3 regions of the Brachybacterium sp. p3-SID1565 genome follow, and region 3 is predicted to be linked to each of the others. Evidence: predicted binding sites of a transcription regulator. Region 3 holds the regulator's gene; each other region holds the start of a gene.

Region 1 (6,707 bases), on a different contig from region 3:
CTCCACGTCCAGGACGATCCGGCGATCGACCAGGCGGGCGGCGACGTCCGCGATCTGCAGCGTCACGATGCGGGAGAGCTCCTCACGGCGCAGCGCATCGAACATCACCACGTCGTCCAGCCGGTTGAGGAACTCGGGCTTGAAGGAAGCCCGCACCACGGCCATCACCTTGTCCGTCTTCTCCTCGGGGCTGAGCAGAGGGTCCTGCAGCACGTGGGCCCCGAGGTTGGAGGTGAGGATGAGGATGGTGGAGCGGAAGTCGACGGTGCGGCCCTGGCCGTCGGTGAGACGGCCGTCGTCGAGCACCTGCAGCAGCACGTCGAACACATCGGGGTGGGCCTTCTCGATCTCGTCCAGCAGCACCACGGAGTAGGGGCGGCGCCGCACGGCCTCGGTGAGCTGGCCGCCCTCGTCGTACCCCACGTACCCGGGAGGCGCACCCACCAGGCGCGAGACGGTGTGCTTCTCGCCGTACTCGGACATGTCGATGCGCACCATGGCGCGCTCGTCGTCGAACAGGAACTCCGCCAGCGCCTTGGCCAGCTCCGTCTTTCCCACACCCGTCGGGCCCAGGAACAGGAACGAGCCGGTGGGGCGGTTCGGATCTGAGATCCCGGCGCGGGCGCGCCGAACGGCGTCGGACACCTCGGTGACCGCGCGCTTCTGGCCGATCAGGCGCTTGCCGATGATGTCCTCCATCTCCAGCAGCTTCTGGGTCTCGGACTGCAGCAGGCGCCCGGCGGGGATGCCGGTCCAGGCACCCACCACCTCGGCGATGTCATCGGCGCTGACATGGTCGGCCACCAGGGGCCGTTCCCCCTCGCCGTCGCCGCTGGCCTCGGCCTCCTCCGCCTCGGCCAGCCGCTCCTTCAGCGCGGGGATGTCGCCGTACAGGATCTTCGAGGCTGCGGTGAGGTCGCCCTCGCGCTGGGCGCGGTCGGCCTGCATCCGCAGCTGCTCCAGCTGAGCCTTGAGATCGCCCACCAGGTTCAGCCCGGCCTTCTCCCGCTCCCAGCGGGCCGAGAGCGCGGCCATCCGCTCATTGCGATCGGCCAGCTGCGAGCGCACCGACTCCAGCTGCGCGATGCTGCCGGGGTCCTCGCTGCCGTCCAGCGCCATCTCCTCCATCTTCAGCCGGTCCACCTGACGGCGCAGGATGTCCAGCTCCTCCGGGGAGGAGTCCAGCTCCATGCGCAGGCGGGAGGCGGCCTCGTCCACCAGGTCGATGGCCTTGTCCGGCAGCTGTCGGCCGGAGATGTAGCGGTCCGAGAGGGACGCGGCGGCCACCAGGGCGGAGTCAGTGATGGAGACCTTGTGGTGCGCCTCGTACTTGTCCTTGAGCCCGCGCAGGATGGTGATGGTGTCCTCCACACTGGGCTCGCCCACCAGCACCTGCTGGAAGCGGCGCTCCAGGGCCGGGTCCTTCTCGATGTTCTCGCGGTACTCGTCCAGCGTCGTGGCACCCACCATCCGCAGCTCACCGCGGGCCAGCATCGGCTTGAGCATGTTGCCGGCGTCCATCGCGCCGTCACCGGTTCCGCCGGCACCGACCACGGTGTGCAGCTCGTCGATGAAGGTGATGATCTGGCCGTTGCTGGTGCGGATCTCGTCCAGCACCGCCTTCATCCGCTCCTCGAACTCGCCGCGGTACTTGGAGCCGGCCACCATGGAGGACAGGTCCAGGGAGATCAGCTTCTTGCCGCGCAGGGAGTCGGGGACGTCGCCCGCGACGATGCGCTGGGCCAGGCCCTCCACCACGGCGGTCTTGCCCACGCCGGGCTCGCCGATCAGCACGGGGTTGTTCTTGGTGCGGCGCGAGAGCACCTGCACCACGCGCCGGATCTCGGCGTCGCGACCGATCACCGGGTCCAGGCGGCCCTCCCGGGCCATCTCGGTGAGGTCCACCCCGAACTTCTCCAGGCTCTGGAAAGTGTTCTCGGGGTTCTGGCTGTCCATCTGGTTCATATTCTTCTCTCCTCCATACAGTCGCACCACGGCATCGCGCAGGGAGCCCGGCCTGGCACCCCGGGAGGTGAGCAGGCGGGCTGCGTCGTCCTTGCCGAGTGCGATGCCGATCAGCAGATGCTCGGTGGACAGGTAGGTCTTGTGGTCGTGGTCGGCCTCGCGTCTGGCCGCCTCGAGGGCGTCGAATCCGCTGCCGACAAACGTGGGGTTGGTGGCCCCGCTTCCGCTCACACGGGGCAGGGCCTCAACGGCCTCGGCGGCACGCTGCGCAATCTCCTGGGGGGAGGCACCTGCCTCCTCCAGGGCCGCGTAGGCAATGGTGTCGCGCTGCTCGGCGAGCACCCACAGCAGGTGCATCGCGCTGATCTGCGGGTTGCCCAGCTCGGCCGCCTTCTCCGCTGCCGCGGTGACGGCATCCTGCGAGCGGGTGGTGAACCTGAAATCCACGGTGCTCCTCTCCGGTGCGCTCGATGCGGGTGGGTTCTGGATCTGTTCTGCTCTCGATCTGGTGCAACGACACCGAAGTTGAGTCTATTCCGCTCAACCCTGGTTCCGTGCCGAGCGGATGACAACGGCCGCCCACGCGGCCGTTCCCACGAGCGGACCGGCACGGCATCCACAGTGGCTCAGAGGGGGACGTGTGCGCCGTCACTCCCCTGTAGCATCACAGTCGATCCACCCGCCGCAGCCGAAAACAGAGGCACCCATGTCCCAGCCGCCCCCTTCCTCCCAGGGCCAGTACATGTCCAACGGCAGGCCCCGCCCCGGAGCTGCCTCCCCGCCCTCGGGTGCGCCGTCCTTCCAGTCCCAGCCGCACTACCGCGACTACGGCAATCCCAAGGCGTACGACACCTCGGTGCGTCCCACCCACGGCCTCACCGCCGCACGCTACGCCCCGGCGCAGATCCAGCGTCCGGACCAGGCCCAGCCGCAGTCCGCCTGGGCCACGCAGACCCGCCGCGTGCAGGAGGTCTCCCAGCACGCCAAGGAGGTCCCGGTGGTGTCCATCGCGACCTGGCTGGCGCTGATCGGGATGGGCCTGTTCACGATCATCGTGCTGGGGGCGTTCTTCCTGAGCTTCGTGATGAATGCGAGCTCGAGCCCCATCTGGTGGCCGGTGACCGCGTTCCTGGCGGGGATCTCGCTGCTGGTGATCTTCGGCGTGATCCTGCTGGCGGACAGGTGGGACCCGCAGCCGATCCCCCTGCTGCTGATCGCGGTCCTGTGGGGCGCCGCCGTCGCGGCCGGCAGCAGCTTCTTGCTCAACTCCATCAACGGCCGGATCTTCTACGCCGTAGGCGGCGAGGGCTTCGCGACCTGGGCCGGTCCTGTCATCAGCGCCCCCCTGGTGGAGGAGACCACCAAGGGCCTGGGGCTGATCGTCCTGATGCTGCTGGCGCGCCGCTACTTCAACGGTCCGTTGGACGGCATGATCTACGGGGCGCTCATCGGCGGCGGCTTCGCCTTCACCGAGAACATCATCTACTACACCCGCATCCTCGAGGGCGCCGGTGCCTTCGGCGTGGTGATCCTGTTCGTGATGCGCGGGGTGCTGAACATCTTCGGCCACGCCATCTACACCAGCCTCACCGGCGTGATCATGGGGTACGTGGTGCGCAAGTGGGGCACCATCATCGGCCTGCTGTCCTTCCTGGTGGCCACCTGGCCGGGGATGTTCCTGCACGCGGTGTGGAACCTGTTCGCCGCGTTCGAGGGCCTTCCCGTGATGATCGCGATGTTCGCGGTCAAGGCGTTCATATCCCTGCTGTGGCTGATATTCATCGTGGTGCTGATCTGGGACGAGGCGCGCCTGACCCGGGTGCGGCTGGGCGACTACGCCAACCAGGGCTGGCTCACCCACGAGGAGGTGGACATGCTCGGTACCTGGAAGGGGCGCCGCGAGGCCAAGAACTGGGCCGCCCAGATGAACGCCAAGCCGCTGATGAAGAAGTTCATCCGGGACAGCGCGGACCTGGCCTCGGTGCGCCAGCGCCTGCTGGCCGATGGCGCCAACCCCAAGGTGGTCGAGCTCGAAGCGCGACTGCTGTCCAAGCTGCGCTCCAACCGCGAGGCGCTGCTGGCGGCCGCCCGCTGACCTCGGCGTGCGCGCGCGGCCCCAGGGCGGTCCTGGCGGCCCTGCGCACCTCACGCATCCGCACACGGTACTCGGCGCGGCCGGGGGACTCAGCTCTCCCGGCCGCGCAGTCTGTCCAGCTGGCGGCGCTCCCTCTTCGTGGGGCGCCCGGTGCCGCGGTCACGACGGGGCGGTGCGGCCAGCAGCTGCGGAGCCGGCTCAGGGCTGTGGTCCTCGTAGGCCTCCCGGGCGATCGGGGCCCCCACCCTCTTGGTGAGGATGCGGGCGACCACCACGATGCGCTCGCGCCCCGGCGATCGCACACGAAGCTCGTCGCCCACCGACACCTTCTGGGCCGCCTTGACGGGATCACCGTTGCGGCGCACGTGGCCTCCCCGGCAGGCGGCCGTGGCAGCGGCGCGGGTGGGGAACAGCCGTGCACTCCACAGCCACACGTCCAGCCGCACCGTGGCGGGCTCCTCGGCCTGACCCGGAAAGGTCGGTCCCGGGGTGCTCATGCCTCGTGCGGTGCGCGCACCAGCGGCCACGGATCGGCCTGCTCGAGCTGGGCGGCCAGGCCCAGCAGCAGGGCGTCGTCCCCGGCCCGGGTGGCACCGATGTGCACCCCGAAGGGCAGTTCGATCCCGTCGACGGCCTCGCGATGGATCGGCACGCTGATCGCGGCGCACCCGGTCATGTTCCAGGTGCTGGTCCACGGGGTGAATCGGCACTGGGCATCGAAGTCCTCGCCGCCGTCGGCGAGCTGGATCGTCTCGGGCAGGGCGGGGGGCGCGGCCAGGGAGGGCGTGAGCACCACGTCGAGCTCGCTGAAGGCCTCCCCGGTGCGGCGGGCGATCGTCTGCACCCCTGCCATGGCGCGTGTCAGGTCGACGCCGTCGTAGGTGCGCCCCTCGGCCCGCAGCCAGCGGGTGAGCTCCATCAGGAGCGGCTCGGCGTCCTCGGAGAGGTCGAGGGCGGCAGCGCCCACGGTCCACAGCGGCATGAAGGCGCGCCACTGCTCCGGAGTGAAGGGGGCCGGGACCTCCTGCACCTGGTGCCCCATGCCCCGCAGCAGCTCGACCGCGCGCTCCAGTCCTCGCAGCGCGGCAGGGTGGATCTCGGTGCGGGCGGCGAGGGGCTCGGTGAGCACCCCGATGCGCAGTGCCGATGGGGCGCGGTCGCAGGAGGCGAGGAAACCCTTCTGGGGGCGGGGGGAGGTGAGGAAGTCCCCGGGGCGTGCCACCGCGATCAGGTCGAGCCCGGCAGCGGCATCGCGCACGGAGCGGGCCAGCATCCCATCGGTCACCAGGCCCATGCCCTCGGTGCCGTGCGGGCCTGCGGAGACCAGCCCTCGCGAGGGCTTGATGCCCACGATCCCGCAGCACGCGGCGGGGATCCGCACCGAGCCTCCGCCGTCGGTGCCGTGGGCCAGGGGAACCACGCCCGAGGCCACGGCGGCGGCTGCCCCTCCACTGGACCCGCCTGCGGTGCGGCGCAGGTCCCAGGGGGTGCGGGCAGGTGGTCCGGTGGCGGGCTCGGTGTAGCAGGGGAAGCCGAACTCGGGGACGGAGGTCTTGCCGATGGTGACGGTCCCGGCGTCCAGCAGCAGCTGCGCCACTCCGTCGGTCACCTCGGCGATGTTCCCCTCCAGCAGCGCGGAGCCGGCCCCGAAGGGCTGACCGGCGATCTGGGTGAGGTCCTTGACGGGCAGGGGCACTCCCAGCAGCGGGTAGGCGCGCCCGAGCTGCTCGAGCGTGCCGCTGCGGCGGGCGTCATCGAGGGTGCGCGCGGCAGCCTCGGCCTGGGCGAGCGAGAGGTCCTCGAGCAGGTGGGCGAAGGCACCGACCTGTGCGCCCACCCCGCGGGCCGCCTCCAGGGTCTGTTCGGTGAGCTCGACCGCGTCGATCTGCCCCTGCCTCAGCGCGGCGGCCGTCCCGAGCGCGCTGCGCACCGTCATCGCGCCTCACCGGTCCGGTTCGCGGCCACCCCGCCGGTGCGACCCTCGCTCGCCGCACCCGCCCGACCCTCGCTGGCCGCGCCCGCCCGACCCTCGCCGGGCGCGCTGCCGGGCTCACCCGGCTCGTGCTCGAGCTGGGCGCGCACGTGCGCCACGATCCCCTCGGTGGCAGCGGTGATCTGCTCCCAGGCCGTCTCGAAGTCCTGCTCGTCGCCGTACCAGGGGTCACGGATGCCGGTGTCCTCCCCCACCTGCGGGTCGAACTCCCGCATCATGCGCTGCTTGGCGGCGATGTCCGCACCGGCCCGTCGCACCGGCTCGACGTGGTCGTGATCGAGGGTGAGGATGAGGTCGGCCTCCCGCAGCAGCTCCGGGTCCATCTGCCGGGCGCGATGGGAGGTGGTGGTGATGCCGTGGCGCTCCAGCAGAGCCGCCGCCCGGGGATCGATCGGATTGCCGACCTCCCAGCCGGAGGTGGCCAGTGATGCCACCTCGACCTGATCGGCCAGCCCGGCCTGTTCGAAGGCCTCGACCAGGGCGTACTCGGCCATCGGTGAGCGGCAGATGTTCCCGGTGCACACGGTGAGGATGCGGTAGGTCATCGCTCCGGTCCCCCGTCGGCCTGCGACGGCTGCGCTGCCTGCGCGCCGGGTTCGAGCAGGTCCCCGTACTGGGGATGGCGCTGGATCCATCCGTCGACGAACCAGCAGG
Region 2 (6,707 bases), on a different contig from region 3:
CCGTCATCACCGCACGCCGCGAGGCCGAACGTGAGGGCTGCTGCGGCTGCTGAGGCCAGGATCCGACGATGCATGAGGAGCCTTCCGGGAGAACTGCTGTCACCCGGCACAGTAACGACGGCCCCACCGCGCAGCCACCCCTCCCGCGAATTGTGGACAGCGCGACCGGCCGACGGGGAGCCGAGCCGACGACAGGCGAGAGCCCTCACGCTTCGCCCAAGACCCGCTCTACGAAGTCGGCGGTCTCCATCGGATCCAGCACCACTGCGGGGTGCGGGCCCGCGGCATTCCATGCGGAGCGCCAGTCCTCCGCCTTCGACGACGACATGGCCCCACCCGCCACCAGCACGAGGTTCCCCTCCCGCAGGTGAGTGACCAGTCCCGAGTCGGCCAGCAGCCACACTCCGGACAGGCCGTGCTCGGCCGCGGCGTGCTCCAGTTCGCGCGCCTGACCGGCGGCGAAGCACAGGCCCGCGTCGTCGCCGACGTTCACCACCAGCAGTCCGTCGCGCTCCAGGTGAGGAAGAGCCTCCGTGTAGAAGTCCCGCGTGGCCAGGTGCGCCGGTGACTCCTCGCCGGAGAACACGTCCAGCACGATCGCATCGAACCGCGCCTGCGCCATCTCGGCGAGAGACTCGCGCGCATCGCCGATCACCACGTCCAGCTGCGTGCCCGCTGGTAGTGGCAGGGCGCCTGTGACCAGCGTGGGAAGCTCCCGCTCGATCTCCACCACCGTCTGCGGCGATCCGGGACGAGTCGCCTGTACGTACCGGGGCAGGGTCAGAGCTCCGGCGCCCAGGTGCAGGACTCGGACCGGCTCCCCGACGGGCCGGAACGCATCCAGGACGTTCGCGATGCGCCTGAGGTACTCATGCACCACCCGCGTGGGATCGGCGAGGTCGACATGGGACTGGTCGATGCCGCCGATCTGCAGCACCCAGCCCTCGTCCACCTCGTCGGCCACGATCCAGGCCTCCTGGCCGGAATGGCTGAGCCGGGCCGAGCGGCGGGCGGAGAAGGGGGCATCAGGAGCGTTCACACGCCCCATTGTCGCGCGGCCCGATCAGGCGCCGGTCGGCGCGGCCCGATCAAGCTCGCCGGTCGGAGCGGCCCGATCGAGCGCACTGGCCGCCGATCGAGCGTGCTGGCCGCCGATCGAGCGCATCGGCGGGGGCGCTGCCGGATGCTTCACCGCCGGCGAGTGGCTCCTGGAAGGCAGCGACTCGCTCCACTCGGTACGGCGCTCCTGATCGACGGTCCCCTCAGTTCTCCTGCTGGATGATCGCGATCTTCTGCCACACCTTGCGGGCCATGTCCGAGGTGAGGGTCTCGATGCCCTCGACAGCATCCAGCACGTCCCCGTCGGTGGTGTCCTCGGCGAACAGGGCGGCGCTCTTGCCCACCAGGGACAGCATCTCGGTGCAGAAGCCCAGGTAGCGGGTGAGCTCGGCGCGGCTCATGCCCAGGCCGCCGTCCTCGCGGGAGGAGCGCTCCAGGCGCTCGGGCACCTTGGTGAGCTGGTGCATGTCGATCACGTGAGCGAGGGAGCGCAGCCGGTGCAGGATCCGCAGCACCCGCGCGCGCTCCATCCGCTCGGGCACCGTGAACAGGAAGAACACGGCGATCCCGCCGAACACCAGATCGTTGATGATGGTCTCGATCAGGGGCAGCAGATCCACCGGGGCCAGGGCTCCCGGCGTCTCGGCCACGTCGATCGCGGCCAGCGTCACCGCACCGCCCAGGGACGCCACCACCACGATCATCGCGATGCGGGACAGCAGCCTCGCCAGCCGCACCCGACGACGGCTGGTGCCCGAGCCCGCGTTGACCTCGTCCACCAGCGCCACCACCTCCCCGCACACCTCCCACAGTCCGCGGTCGGGGAAGCGGGAGGCGATCCGACGCTGCAGCACCTCGGCGGAGCGGCGCACCGCACCGCCGTCCAGGTGCTGGTAGCGACTGGAGTCGGGCGGGCCGTCGTCGTGATCGTCGGGCCGAGGCGGGACTGTGTCGAGTCGAGGCACCTGGGGAGCCTATACGGCAGATGCCGTGCCCGGTGACGGGTGCGGGGGCGGGCCGCTCATGACTCCCTCTCAGGTGCTCACTGGTAGGAGACCATGACCGGGGTCGGCTCGACCTTGAAGGTCTGCTCGGCATCCAGCATCGGGATGTCCTCATCGTAGAAGTTCTTCCACGCCAGGTGGATCCCCTCGGGCAGATCCTGCTTGAGCGCCTCCCAGGTGGCGGTCTTCGACCCCTGATCGCCCTGCCCGTCCGCGTGCAGGATGATCGCCAGTTCGTCGAAGGAGGTGTCCAGGTCCTGCCGGTTGCGGATCATGGAATGGCGGAACTGGTGCAGCACCAGGATCTTCTGCGGCAGGTCGTTGCTGCGGGTCAGGTCGGCCAGCCACGCGGAGACCTCGTTGATCTCCGCGGCCTCCACGGAGCCGATCTGCTTCAGGTGCACCTGATCGGGCTTGAGCCGCCACTCCGGGTCCAGGGCCAGGCCCACGTGGGGCTCCAGCAGCAGCTCCTCGTACAGCTTGGCCTGCTCCAGGAAGTGGGTGCGGCCCGGCTGCAGGTCCAGCAGGGCGAACATGCCGTTCTCCGCGGCGGCATCCACGTAGGGACGCAGATGGTCGATGGTGGAGACGTTGGAGTACTGGCCGTCGCGTCCGGCGCTCGAGGAGGCGATGGTGGCGATGATCTCGAAGGACGGCACCACTACGTCCTCGGTCAGCTCGCGGTAGGGGGCGGCGTGCTCCTCGGCGCGCGTCACCGACTCCTCGGGTCCCTGCTCGCCGAGCACTCCGAGCACCGGGGACCCCGGGTGCCCGTACAGGGCGATGATCCGCTTGCCGGGCAGCACCAGCTGGCCGCCCCCCGGCACCTGCGGCTGGGTGCGCGCCATCTCCACGCGCTCGGCGAACTGCTCGCCGAACTCCGGGCCCAGGGCGAGCACCGGGCCACCGGCTGCGGTGACCGCCTCCACCGACTCCGCCGAGACGCGCGGGTCAGGGTGCGGCAGCTCGGTCACCGTCGCGCCGGCCGCCAGTGCCGCGGCCAGGGCGCCGACGGGCACCTCGGCCCCGGCGGCCGCGAGCGCCACCGGGGCGGAGTCTCCGGCGGGGGGCTCGACATCGGGCAACCTCCGCTCGCCGTCGAGCTCCTGGCCGGGCAGTGGGTCCTCGCCGATGGTCAGCAGCACGCCGGCCCCGGGCTCGAGGCCGCGCAGCTCAGCGGGAAGGTCCTCGGCCGCAATCGGCCGACGCTCGGTGAAGTCGTGACGAGTCGACTCCGACAGCTTGTCGGGGTCGCTGCTGCCGCGCACCACGTCCACGCCGTCCAGCTCGATCTCCCCGAAGGCCAGGGCTGCCTCGGCGGCGAGGGAGGCCAGGGTCTCGGCGACGGCGGAGGCGTCCCCCACCAGCAGCGGCACGCCCATGGCGATCGCGGCGGAGGCGGCCGGGGCGAGCACAGAGGCGTCCTCGTTCGCGGCGACCACGGCCACGGGGGAGGAGGTGAAGGAGGCAGCGGTCACCGCATTGGCGTCAGGGGCAAGCACCCCCGCCGTCTCGGCGGAGCGCTGGACGGCGTCGGGGTCGCTCTCCTGGCCGCCGTCGCCGGCCGAGCTCTCGGAATCACCATCGCACGCGGCGAGCACGCCACCGGCCAGGGGCAGAGCGATCGCGGACTGCAGCAGGCGACGACGCGGCAGGGTGCGGCGCGGGACGGGACCGGGGGAGTCGGGTCGGGCGGACTGCAGGCGGCGGATCGAAGGGTTCACGCCTTCCATGATCCATGAGATCGGCGAGCTGGTGCGGGGCCGCGCCGGGAGGACACCGACCGGTCGGGCCCCGGCGTGTCCCAATGCACGCGGCCCGGTGCGAGGTGGTGGTGGATGGAGCCGTGAACGGCGAGCAACAGCCCGCCCGCGGGCGCAGGCTCTTCGACCGCGAGATCGCGGCCCGCGCCGAGGAGCTGGCCCAGCTTAAGCGCAGCGCCTGGCGGATCGAGGCGGGCCTGATCGGCGACGACGGACGTGTCCGTGATCACGCCCTGCATACGGGAATAGGTGCCCATGCGCGGAGGTTGAGCCATGTGTACTCAAGTTCAGTGCGTCGCAGATTGACAAGGAACGGCTCGCGATCTCTACTTGAGTCGCTATCACTCAGTCTCCCCGCCGATCCCGGCGGATGCATGAACCACACGCGACCAGAAGGTCGCAGGAAGGCAGGCACACATGTCCCGTGTCGTCGGTATCGACCTCGGAACCACGAACTCCTGCGTCGCCGTCCTCGAGGGCGGCCAGCCCACCGTCATCGCCAACGCCGAGGGCGCCCGCACCACCCCGTCGGTGGTCGCGTTCTCCAAGCAGGGCGAGGTCCTCGTGGGTGAGGTGGCCAAGCGCCAGGCCGTCACCAACGTCGACCGCACCATCTCCTCCGTCAAGCGTCACATGGGCACCGACTGGACCGCCCAGATCGACGACAAGGCCTACACCCCGCAGGAGATCTCCGCCCGCATCCTGGGCAAGCTGAAGAAGGACGCCGAGAGCTACCTCGGCGAGACCGTCACCGACGCCGTGATCACGGTCCCCGCCTACTTCAGCGACTCCGAGCGCCAGGCCACCAAGGACGCCGGCACCATCGCCGGCCTCAACGTGCTGCGCATCATCAACGAGCCCACCGCCGCGGCCCTCGCCTACGGCCTGGAGAAGGGCAAGGACGATGAGCAGATCCTGGTGTTCGACCTCGGCGGCGGCACCTTCGACGTCTCCCTGCTCGAGGTGAGCAAGGACGAGGACGGCTCCACCATCCAGGTCCAGGCCACCGCGGGCGACAACCGCCTGGGTGGCGACGACTGGGACCAGAAGATCGTGGACTGGCTGATCTCCCAGGTCAAGAACAAGGACGGCGTGGACCTCTCCAAGGACCGCATCGCCCTGCAGCGCCTCAAGGAGGCCGCCGAGCAGGCCAAGAAGGAGCTCAGCTCCTCCACCTCCGCCTCGATCTCGCTGCAGTACCTGTCGATGACCGAGAACGGCCCGCTGCACCTGGACGAGAAGCTCACCCGCGCCCAGTTCGAGGACATGACCTCGGATCTGCTCGAGCGCACCAAGGCCCCGTTCCACCAGGTGATCAAGGACGCCGGGATCTCCCTGTCTGAGATCGACCACGTGGTGATGGTGGGCGGCTCCACCCGCATGCCGGCCGTCACCGAGGTCGTCAAGGAGCTCACCGGCGGCAAGGAGCCCAACAAGGGCGTCAACCCCGACGAGGTCGTGGCCGTGGGCGCTGCCCTGCAGGCCGCGGTGATCAAGGGCGAGCGCAAGGACGTCCTGCTCATGGACGTCACCCCGCTGTCCCTGGGCATCGAGACCAAGGGCGGTGTGATGACCAAGCTCATCGAGCGCAACGCGGCCATCCCCACCAAGACCTCCGAGGTGTTCTCCACCGCCGAGGACAACCAGCCCTCCGTCGCCATCCAGGTGTTCCAGGGCGAGCGCCAGTTCACCCGCGACAACAAGCTGCTCGGCACCTTCGAGCTGACCGGCATCGCCCCGGCCCCCCGCGGCATGCCCCAGATCGAGGTCACCTTCGACATCGACTCCAACGGCATCGTGCACGTGACCGCGAAGGACCGCGGCACCGGCAACGAGCAGTCCATCCAGATCACCGGCGGCTCGGCCCTGTCCGACGAGGACATCGACCGCATGGTGAAGGACGCCGAGGCCCACGCCGCCGAGGACGCCGAGCGTCGCAAGAACGCCGACGCCCGCAACACCCTCGAGCAGCTCGTCTACCAGGGCGAGAAGCTGATCAAGGACAACGGCGAGAAGATCTCCGACGCCGACCGCACCAAGGCCGAGGACTCCATCAAGGAGGCCAAGGACACCCTGGCCAAGGAGGACGCCTCCACCGAGGACCTCGAGGCCAAGCGGGACGCGCTGAACGAGGCCCTGCAGACCGTGGGCACCGCCATCTACTCGCAGCAGGAGGGCGCCCAGGGTGCCCCCGGCGCCGACGGCACCCCGGGCGAGCAGCCCGCCGGTGACGCCTCCTCCGACGAGGACGTGGTCGACGCCGAGATCGTGGACGAGGACGAGGAGAACAAGTGATGAACGAGGACCGGAGCACTCCCGACGACGCACAGCGCCCTGAGGGCGAGCCGAGGTTCTCGTTCACCGACAAGCGCAAGGTGGACCCGACGGACGGCAGCGTCCGCCCGTCGGGCCCCGCCCCCGCGCAGGACGGCTCGGCCGAGCAGGCCCCGCAGGGCGAGAGCCCGGCGGATGCCTCGGCAGCCCCCGTCGACCCGATCGACGCGGAGGCCGCGAAGCTCTACGAGCAGGCTGCCCAGGGCGAGCCGGAGCAGGGCGAGCAGCCCGCCGGCGCGTCCCCGGAGCAGGCCCGCATCAGCGAGCTCGAGCAGGAGGTCGACCGTCTGGGCGAGCAGCTCAAGCGGGACCAGGCCGAGTACGTCAACTCCCGTCGGCGCATCGAGGCCGCAGCCGAGACCGGCAAGGATGCGGCCGTGGGCCGCGTCCTGGCCTCGCTGATCGGCGTGCTGGACGACGTGGAGCTGGGGCGCCAGCACGGCGACATCGCCGAGGGCACCCCGTTCCACTCGATCACCCAGAAGCTCGAGGAGGTGCTGGCCGGCCACGGTCTGCACCGCTTCGGGGCGGTGGGGGAGACCTTCGA
Region 3 (6,707 bases):
AGGACTGGCTCGACAAGGACTTCTACCAGGTCCTCGGCGTCTCTAAGGACGCGAGCGCGGAGGACATCAAGAAGGCCTACCGCAAGAAGGCCAAGAAGCTCCACCCCGACCGCAACCCCGGCGACAAGCAGGCCGAGGAGCAGTTCAAGCAGGTCGGTGAGGCCTACTCGGTGCTCAACGATCCCGAGGAGCGCCAGAAGTACGACGCGATCCGGGCCATGGGCTCCGGCGGTGCCCGCTTCGCTGCGGGTCCCGGCGGCCCCGGTGGCGGCGCGGGCTTCGACGACATCTTCTCCGCCATGTTCGGCGGCCAGGGCGGGGGCTTCGGCGGCCGCGACGGCCGCAGCACCGGCGGCTTCAACCCTGCCGGCGGCGGGCCCGAGCCCGACCTCGACGACCTGCTGCGCATGTTCGGCCAGCAGGGCGGCGCACCCGGAGGTGGCTTCGGCTTCGGCGGCGGGCATGGCCCTCGGCCCAGCGCCGGCCAGGACATCAACGCCCGCACCCGCATCAGCTTCCGCCAGGCGGCGCTGGGCACCGAGGTGCGCCTGAGCGTCGACGGCCGCACCGTCACCGCGCGCATCCCCGCCGGGGTGCACGACGGCCAGCGGATCCGCCTGCGCGGCAAGGGCCGGCCCGGCCACGGCGGCGGCCCCGCCGGTGACCTGATGCTCACCCTCGAGGTGGACGAGCACCCGGTGTGGAGCGCCGATGGCGCCGATCTGCGGATCACCGTGCCCGTGTCCTTCGACGAGGCAGTGCTGGGCACCACCCTGACCGTGCCGCTGCTGGACGGCGGCACCGTGGGTCTGAAAGTGCCCGCCGGCACCCCGGCCGGCCGCACCCTGCGCGTGCGCGGCAAGGGCCTGGTCACGACGAAGCGCACCGGTGACCTGCTGGTCACCGTGCAAGTCGCGGTGCCCACCCACGTGGAGGGCGCGGCGCGCAAGGCCGTGGAGGACCTGCGCGATGCGCTCGCCGACGAGGATCCCCGTGCCGGCCTCGCCGAAGCCGCCGCCCGCTGAGCGATCCACGCACGGAGCGATCCACGCCCGGAGCGATCCGCACGCTGAGAGAACGAACCGCAGGAAGGAGTGATCCCCGATGAGCCCCCACCGCATCGACGAGCGCGCCCCCGTGTTCGTGATCTCGGTGGCCGCGGAGCTCTCCGGGATGCATCCCCAGACCCTGCGCCAGTACGACCGCATCGGCCTGGTCTCCCCCCGCCGCACCGCCGGCCGGGGACGCCGCTACAGCGCCCGTGACATCGCCCAGCTGCGCGAGGTGCAGCGGCTCTCCCAGGAGGAGGGCATCAACCTGGCCGGCATCAAGCGGATCCTCGCGCTGCAGGACGAGGTGGCCTCCCTGCGCGAGCAGCTAGGCGCAGTCCACGAGGCCATCGAGGAGATGGCCGCCCGCTCCGGCGGCCGCGTGTTCTCCGCCGACCGCTCCGGCCGCGTGACCTCCCTGCGCCGTGGGGAGAGACCCGAGCGCCCGCCCGGCGGTGCGCTGGTGCTGTGGCGGCCCGACCGCCGGCGCTGACCGGCGATCCTCTCAGGCCCGACGGATGACTCCCTCGGCCTCGTAGATCCCCGCCAGGCGCTCCGCGACCCGGCCCAGGTCCACCTCCTGCGCGGCGGCGCGACCGGCTGCGGTGAGATCCGGCAGCTCGCCGTCCAGCAGGGCCCCCAGGCGCTCCTTCACCGTGGTGGGGAAGCTGGGGCCGTTGCCGCGCACCATGTGGGTGACCTCCCCGTCGGGCAGCCAGTCGCGGTAGATCGGGATGTCCCTCAGCAGCACCGGGGCCCCGCACGCCAGGGCCTCCAGCAGCACGATCCCCTCGGTCTCCTCTTTGGTGAGGAAGCAGAAGGCGTCGGCTCCCGCGTACGCATCGCGCAGGACCTCCGCCCCCACGTACCCGGGGAACAGGCAGTTGACGGGGGCCGAGGTGATCGCGGCTTCGACGTCCTTGGTGATCAGTCGCGGATCGGTGTGGCCGTACCAGACGAAGTGCACCTCTGGCATGGAGCGCGCCACCTGGACCCAGTCCAGGATTCCCTTGCGCACCATCTGGATGCCCACGCTCATCACCACGCGCGACTCCCCAGGCAGGCCCAGGGAGTCCCGCAGACGGCCGCGCGCCGAGGCGTCCGGGCGGAAGAACGAGGTATCCACCCCGTTGGAGAGCACGTGGATGCGGGTGCGGATCCCGTACTTCGGCTGGGAGACCAGGCTGCGCGAGTACGGGGTGGGGGTGATCACGGCGTCGCCCCGCCGGTACAGCAGCGCGATCCACCGGCGGAACAGCGGCGCGATCCGATTGGCGCCGGTGAAGGAGTCCCGGAAGTCCTCCTCCGTGGAGTGTGCCCACATCAGCACCGGACGGCGCCGCAGCCGCGCCCACCACGACAGCAGCAGCGTGTCCGGGAACGGGGTGTTCAGATGGATCACGTCGAAGGGGCGCAGCGGGGAGCGGACCACCTCGTGGCCCAGGGAGCGCACCGCCTGCTCCTGGTGGCGGATGGCCGCCCCGATGCCGGACTGCTTGGCGATGCGGGCCATGCCCGTCGGCATCAGCACCCGCAGCGGGCGGTCAGGGCGGACCGGGCGGGTGTTCGGGCGTGCGTGAGGCCGGCCCGTCACCATGGCATGAACTTCACCAGCAGTGCGGAGACGCCCAGGCCATAGGCGATCAGCGACCACGGCTTGCAGGTCAGGATGATCAGCAGGTAGGTGCGCCACCGCATCCGGGTGGTGCCCGTGAGATAGCACAGCAGATCGTCCGGGGCCACGGGCAGGGCGATCGCGGTGGCGAACACCCGCGTGAAATGGGGGCTGCGTGTCCAGCCCAGCGCCTTCTCCACCGCCCTCGGGGAGAACATGCGCTCGATCAGTCCCAGACCCACCTGTCGACCGATCGCGAAGTTCACGAAGGAGCCGGAGCACACCGCGAGGTAGTTGTACAGGGTGCCCTCCAGCGGCCCGAACAGCACGGGCCCGGCCACCACCAGCAACCCCCCGGGGATCACCGGGAAGATCACCGACGCGATCGAGACCATCAGGAACGCGATCGGTCCCCAGGCGCCGAGGCCGTCGATGAAGGCCTGCAGGTTCTCCAGGGAGCGCAGCGCTCCGGCCTGCCAGCCCCACCACACCAGGCCGATGCTGACCACCAGCCCCAGCAGGGGCGAGAAACGAGCTGCGATCCGCAGGGGATCGCAGCGAGGGGCGTCGACCGCCGGGCGATCAGCACGGACCGCGGGGCGCGGGGGCTGCTTCACGAGCGCGTCAGCGGTGCTCATGCCGGCACCGGTTGACGGGTCAGGATCCGTGGCGCGCGGCGGCTGCGCACCTGCTGGTACACCTCCAGCACCGCCCGGCCGAACTCGCGGGCCCCGCAGGTGGCGCGGGCATGCTCCACCGCCGCACCGGACATCGCCTCGCGGGATATGCGGTCCCCCAACAGCTGGTCCAGACGCTCGCAGAACTCCTGCTCGCCCTCCACCTGCCAACCGGTGACCCCGTCGATCACCACCGGGTCCAGGGACGGGTCGCGACGGCACAGCAGCGGCAGACCGCAAGCCAGCGCCTCGATGAACGTGAGCCCCTGGGTCTCGCTGAGGGAGGCACTGACGAACACGTCCCCGATCCGGTACCAGCGCTGCACCTCGGAGGGATCCACCACCCCGACTAACACCACACGGTCGGTGATGCCCAGCGTGCGGGCCCGGTGCACCAGTTCCGCGCGGTAGGGGCCGTCGCCCACCAGCACCAGCACGGTGTCCTCGCGGCCGGAGGCCGCCACGTGGTCCAGCACTTCGTCGAGGTTCTTCTCCTTGGCCAGGCGACACACGGACAGCAGCACGCGCTGGTCCGGGCGCACCCCGATCGCCGCCCGCAGGGCAGCGGCGTCCTCCCTCTCAGTGGCCGTGGTCGCGGGCCGGAACCGCTGCAGGTCCAGGCCCGTGGGCACCACGTGGATGGGCCGGCGCACCCGGTACGAGCGCAACAGGCGCGACACCTTCGCGGTCGGCACGATCACCGCATCCGTGCGCTCCAGCAGGCGGCGCGAGAACGAGGCCACCACCCTGCGGCCCACGGTGCGGCTGGGGGAGTAGTAGTGCGTGTAGTCCTCGTAGATGGTGTGGTATGTGTGCACCAGCGGCACCCCCAGGGTGCGGGCGATGCGGCGGGCCCACACGTGGGTGGAGAACTCGCACTGTGAGTGCACCACGTCCGGCCGCCACGCCATGATCTCGCCCAGCACGTGACGGTTCGCCGGCATGCCGATGCGAGCATGGTCGTACACCAGCTGGGCGGAGAGAGAACCGATGTGGTAGACACCGCCCTCACTCCACGTGCGCATCCCGTCGGAGAGGGTGAGGACCCGCACCTCGCAGCCCAGGGCCTCGAGCTCGCGCCGCAGGGTGCTGACCGAGGCCACCACACCGTTGACCACGGGCTCCCACCAGTCGGTGGTCAGCAGCACGCGCAACGGCCGCTCCGGGTGGGGGACGTTCCGCTCCAGGGGGCGGAGCCTCAGCTTGTTCACCCCTCGAGCATCCCACCCGGTGCGCGCAGGCGCCTCCGACGGAAGGCCGAACCGGGTCAGACCGGGGTCTGATCCCGGTACCGACCTTCCACGGTGCGTGCCCCTCGCCTTCATGTCACCGAGACTACGGTCCCGCGGCGAGCACCACGACGGGGCACGCCCGCCGTGTCACGGAGAGTTCCCCCCTTGTACCTCAGTCGGATACCTGATAAGTAGCGGTGAGGGAGGCGGAGCCCAGCTGCTGGGTGAAGATCGCGAAGCGGGTGCCCACGTGCGGATCAGCAGGATCGGCCCCCAGGGACTCCACTGGCAGCGCATGCACGGTGAAGACGTAGCGGTGCGCGGGGCCCGCCGGGGGGTTGGGGCCGTCGTAGCCCGCGCGGCCGAAGTCATTGGTGGCCTGCTTGAGGGAGTCGTCCTGGCGCCCCACCCCGGCGGGAAGGGACGTGGTGGTGGCGGGGATGTCCCAGGCCACCCAGTGCCAGAAGCCGGAACCGGTGGGAGCGTCCGGGTCGTAGCAGGTCACCGCGAAGCTCTTCGTGCCCTCCGGGGCACCGGACCAGGAGAGATCCGGGGAGACGGAGGAGCCGTCCTGCTCGGGAGCGAGGTGCTCACCGGAGACGACGGAGCCGTCGGGAAGGGCGGAGGAGGTCAAGGTGAACGTGTTCTCGGTCATACCCCCAGCGTAGGCAGGACTGCCGGGGGTGTCGAGACACATCAACGCGGCCCCCGGGGCGCCGCAGCGGGCAGTGGTTGCCTCTATACACTGACGCTCATGTCTGCCCCGCACCCCCAGGACTCCCTGCCCGCGTTCATCCCCGTCGTGGTGGGCGGCGACATCGGCGCCTACTCCCTGGCGCGCGCCTTCCACGAGGCCTACGGCATCCGCTCAGTGGTGATCTCCCGACTGCAGGGCTGGCACATCTCGCGCTCGGCGATCATCGAGAACGTGCGCTGCGCGGACCCGTTCGACGCCGCCCAGCTCGCCCCCGTGCTGCAGGACGTCGCCGCCGCGCACCCCGAGGGACGACTGCTGCTGCTGGGATCGGCCGACGCCACGGTCAAGGCCATCATCCGGGTGCGCGACGAGACGGACGCCCTGGACGAGCGCTGGGTGGCCCCGTACGTGGACTTGGAGACCTTCCGGGCGGGGACCGAGAAGCAGAACTTCACCGAGCTGTGCGAGCGCCTCGGCGTGGACCACCCCAGCACCCGGATCGTGGACCTCGCGCAGGAGGTCGCCGACGATCTCGAGGTGCCCTTCACCTACCCGGTGATCGCCAAGCCCGCCGAGGTCTCGGAGTGGAAGCGGGCAGATTTCCCGGGCAAGCAGAAGGTCCACACCGTGGGCAGCCACGAGGAGCTGCTCGACCTCCTGCGCACCATCCGCGCGGCCGGCTACCGCGAGAGCATCATCGTCCAGGACCGCATCCCGGGTGACGACCAGAACATGCGGATCCTCACCTGCTACTGCGATGCGCAGTCCCGGGTGCGGTTCGCCTCCTGGGGCCGCACCCTGCTGGAGGAGCACACCCCGGGCGCGATCGGGAACCCGGCGGCGATCATCACCGGTGTGGACGAGGAGATGGTGGCCCAGGCCCAGCAGCTGTGCGCCGCACTGGGGTGGGTGGGCTACGCCAACTTCGACCTCAAGCACGATCCGCGCGACGGCCGCACGAAGTTCTTCGAGCTGAACCCGCGCCTGGGCCGCTCCAACTACTACGTCACCGCCGGGGGGCACAACCCCGTGCGGTGGTACGTGGACGAGCATCTCGGGACGGGCCTGCCCGAGGTCGCGGAGGGCGAGGATCCGCAGATCGTCCAGCACCAGGAGGAGACCCTCTACACCGTGGTGCCGGTGGCGCTGGTCAAGAAGTACACCACCTTGCCGGAGGCCAGGGCACAGCTGCGCCGGGTGCTGAAGTCCCGCCGGGTCCGCAACCCGCTGCTGTACCGGGGCGTGGAGAAGGACCCGGTGCGCCTGTGGTACACCGTCGCGGCCATGGCGAACTATGTGCGGAAGTTCCGCAGGTACTACCGTCCGGAGACGGCGTCGTGACCGATGCGGGGAGGCCCGCCACGGGGCGCCTCGAGGAGACCGGCGGCCGGCTGGACGCCGGCAGCTGGTCGCAGCCGGTGGTGGGGGTGCTCGGCG

What was found. The regulator HspR, encoded in region 3, represses chaperone genes until heat shock. The targets are predictions, from matches to a motif close to AAGTTGAGTCNNNNNGACTCAACTT.
Region 1: M4D54_RS08715 (ATP-dependent Clp protease ATP-binding subunit) is a predicted target of HspR. The motif match lies at 2,488-2,512, and genes of this name have one in related genera.
Region 2: dnaK (molecular chaperone DnaK) is a predicted target of HspR. The motif match lies at 4,090-4,114, and genes of this name have one in related genera.

The regions. Positions count from the first base shown of each region.
Region 1 is NZ_JAMBDS010000031.1:25,478-32,184, forward strand. Features, by position in the region: gene M4D54_RS08715 (ATP-dependent Clp protease ATP-binding subunit) at 1-2,412, opposite strand, end outside; gene M4D54_RS08720 (PrsW family intramembrane metalloprotease) at 2,672-4,060, shown strand; gene M4D54_RS08725 (RNA-binding S4 domain-containing protein) at 4,150-4,557, opposite strand; gene M4D54_RS08730 (amidase) at 4,554-5,996, opposite strand; gene M4D54_RS08735 (low molecular weight protein-tyrosine-phosphatase) at 5,993-6,598, opposite strand; gene M4D54_RS08740 (GNAT family N-acetyltransferase) at 6,595-6,707, opposite strand, start outside.
Region 2 is NZ_JAMBDS010000049.1:183-6,889, reverse strand. Features, by position in the region: gene M4D54_RS11075 (DUF6318 family protein) at 1-74, opposite strand, end outside; gene M4D54_RS11070 (spermidine synthase) at 206-1,048, opposite strand; gene M4D54_RS11065 (hypothetical protein) at 1,263-2,024, opposite strand; gene M4D54_RS11060 (hypothetical protein) at 2,102-3,787, opposite strand; gene M4D54_RS11055 (hypothetical protein) at 3,784-4,083, opposite strand; gene dnaK (molecular chaperone DnaK) at 4,244-6,121, shown strand; gene M4D54_RS11045 (nucleotide exchange factor GrpE) at 6,121-6,707, shown strand, end outside.
Region 3 is NZ_JAMBDS010000064.1:8,735-15,441, reverse strand. Features, by position in the region: gene M4D54_RS12520 (DnaJ C-terminal domain-containing protein) at 1-1,025, shown strand, start outside; gene M4D54_RS12515 (heat shock protein transcriptional repressor HspR) at 1,105-1,542, shown strand; gene M4D54_RS12510 (glycosyltransferase family 4 protein) at 1,555-2,574, opposite strand; gene M4D54_RS12505 (TVP38/TMEM64 family protein) at 2,640-3,302, opposite strand; gene M4D54_RS12500 (glycosyltransferase family 4 protein) at 3,299-4,552, opposite strand; gene M4D54_RS12495 (YbhB/YbcL family Raf kinase inhibitor-like protein) at 4,746-5,228, opposite strand; gene M4D54_RS12490 (hypothetical protein) at 5,328-6,611, shown strand; gene M4D54_RS12485 (aspartate/glutamate racemase family protein) at 6,608-6,707, shown strand, end outside.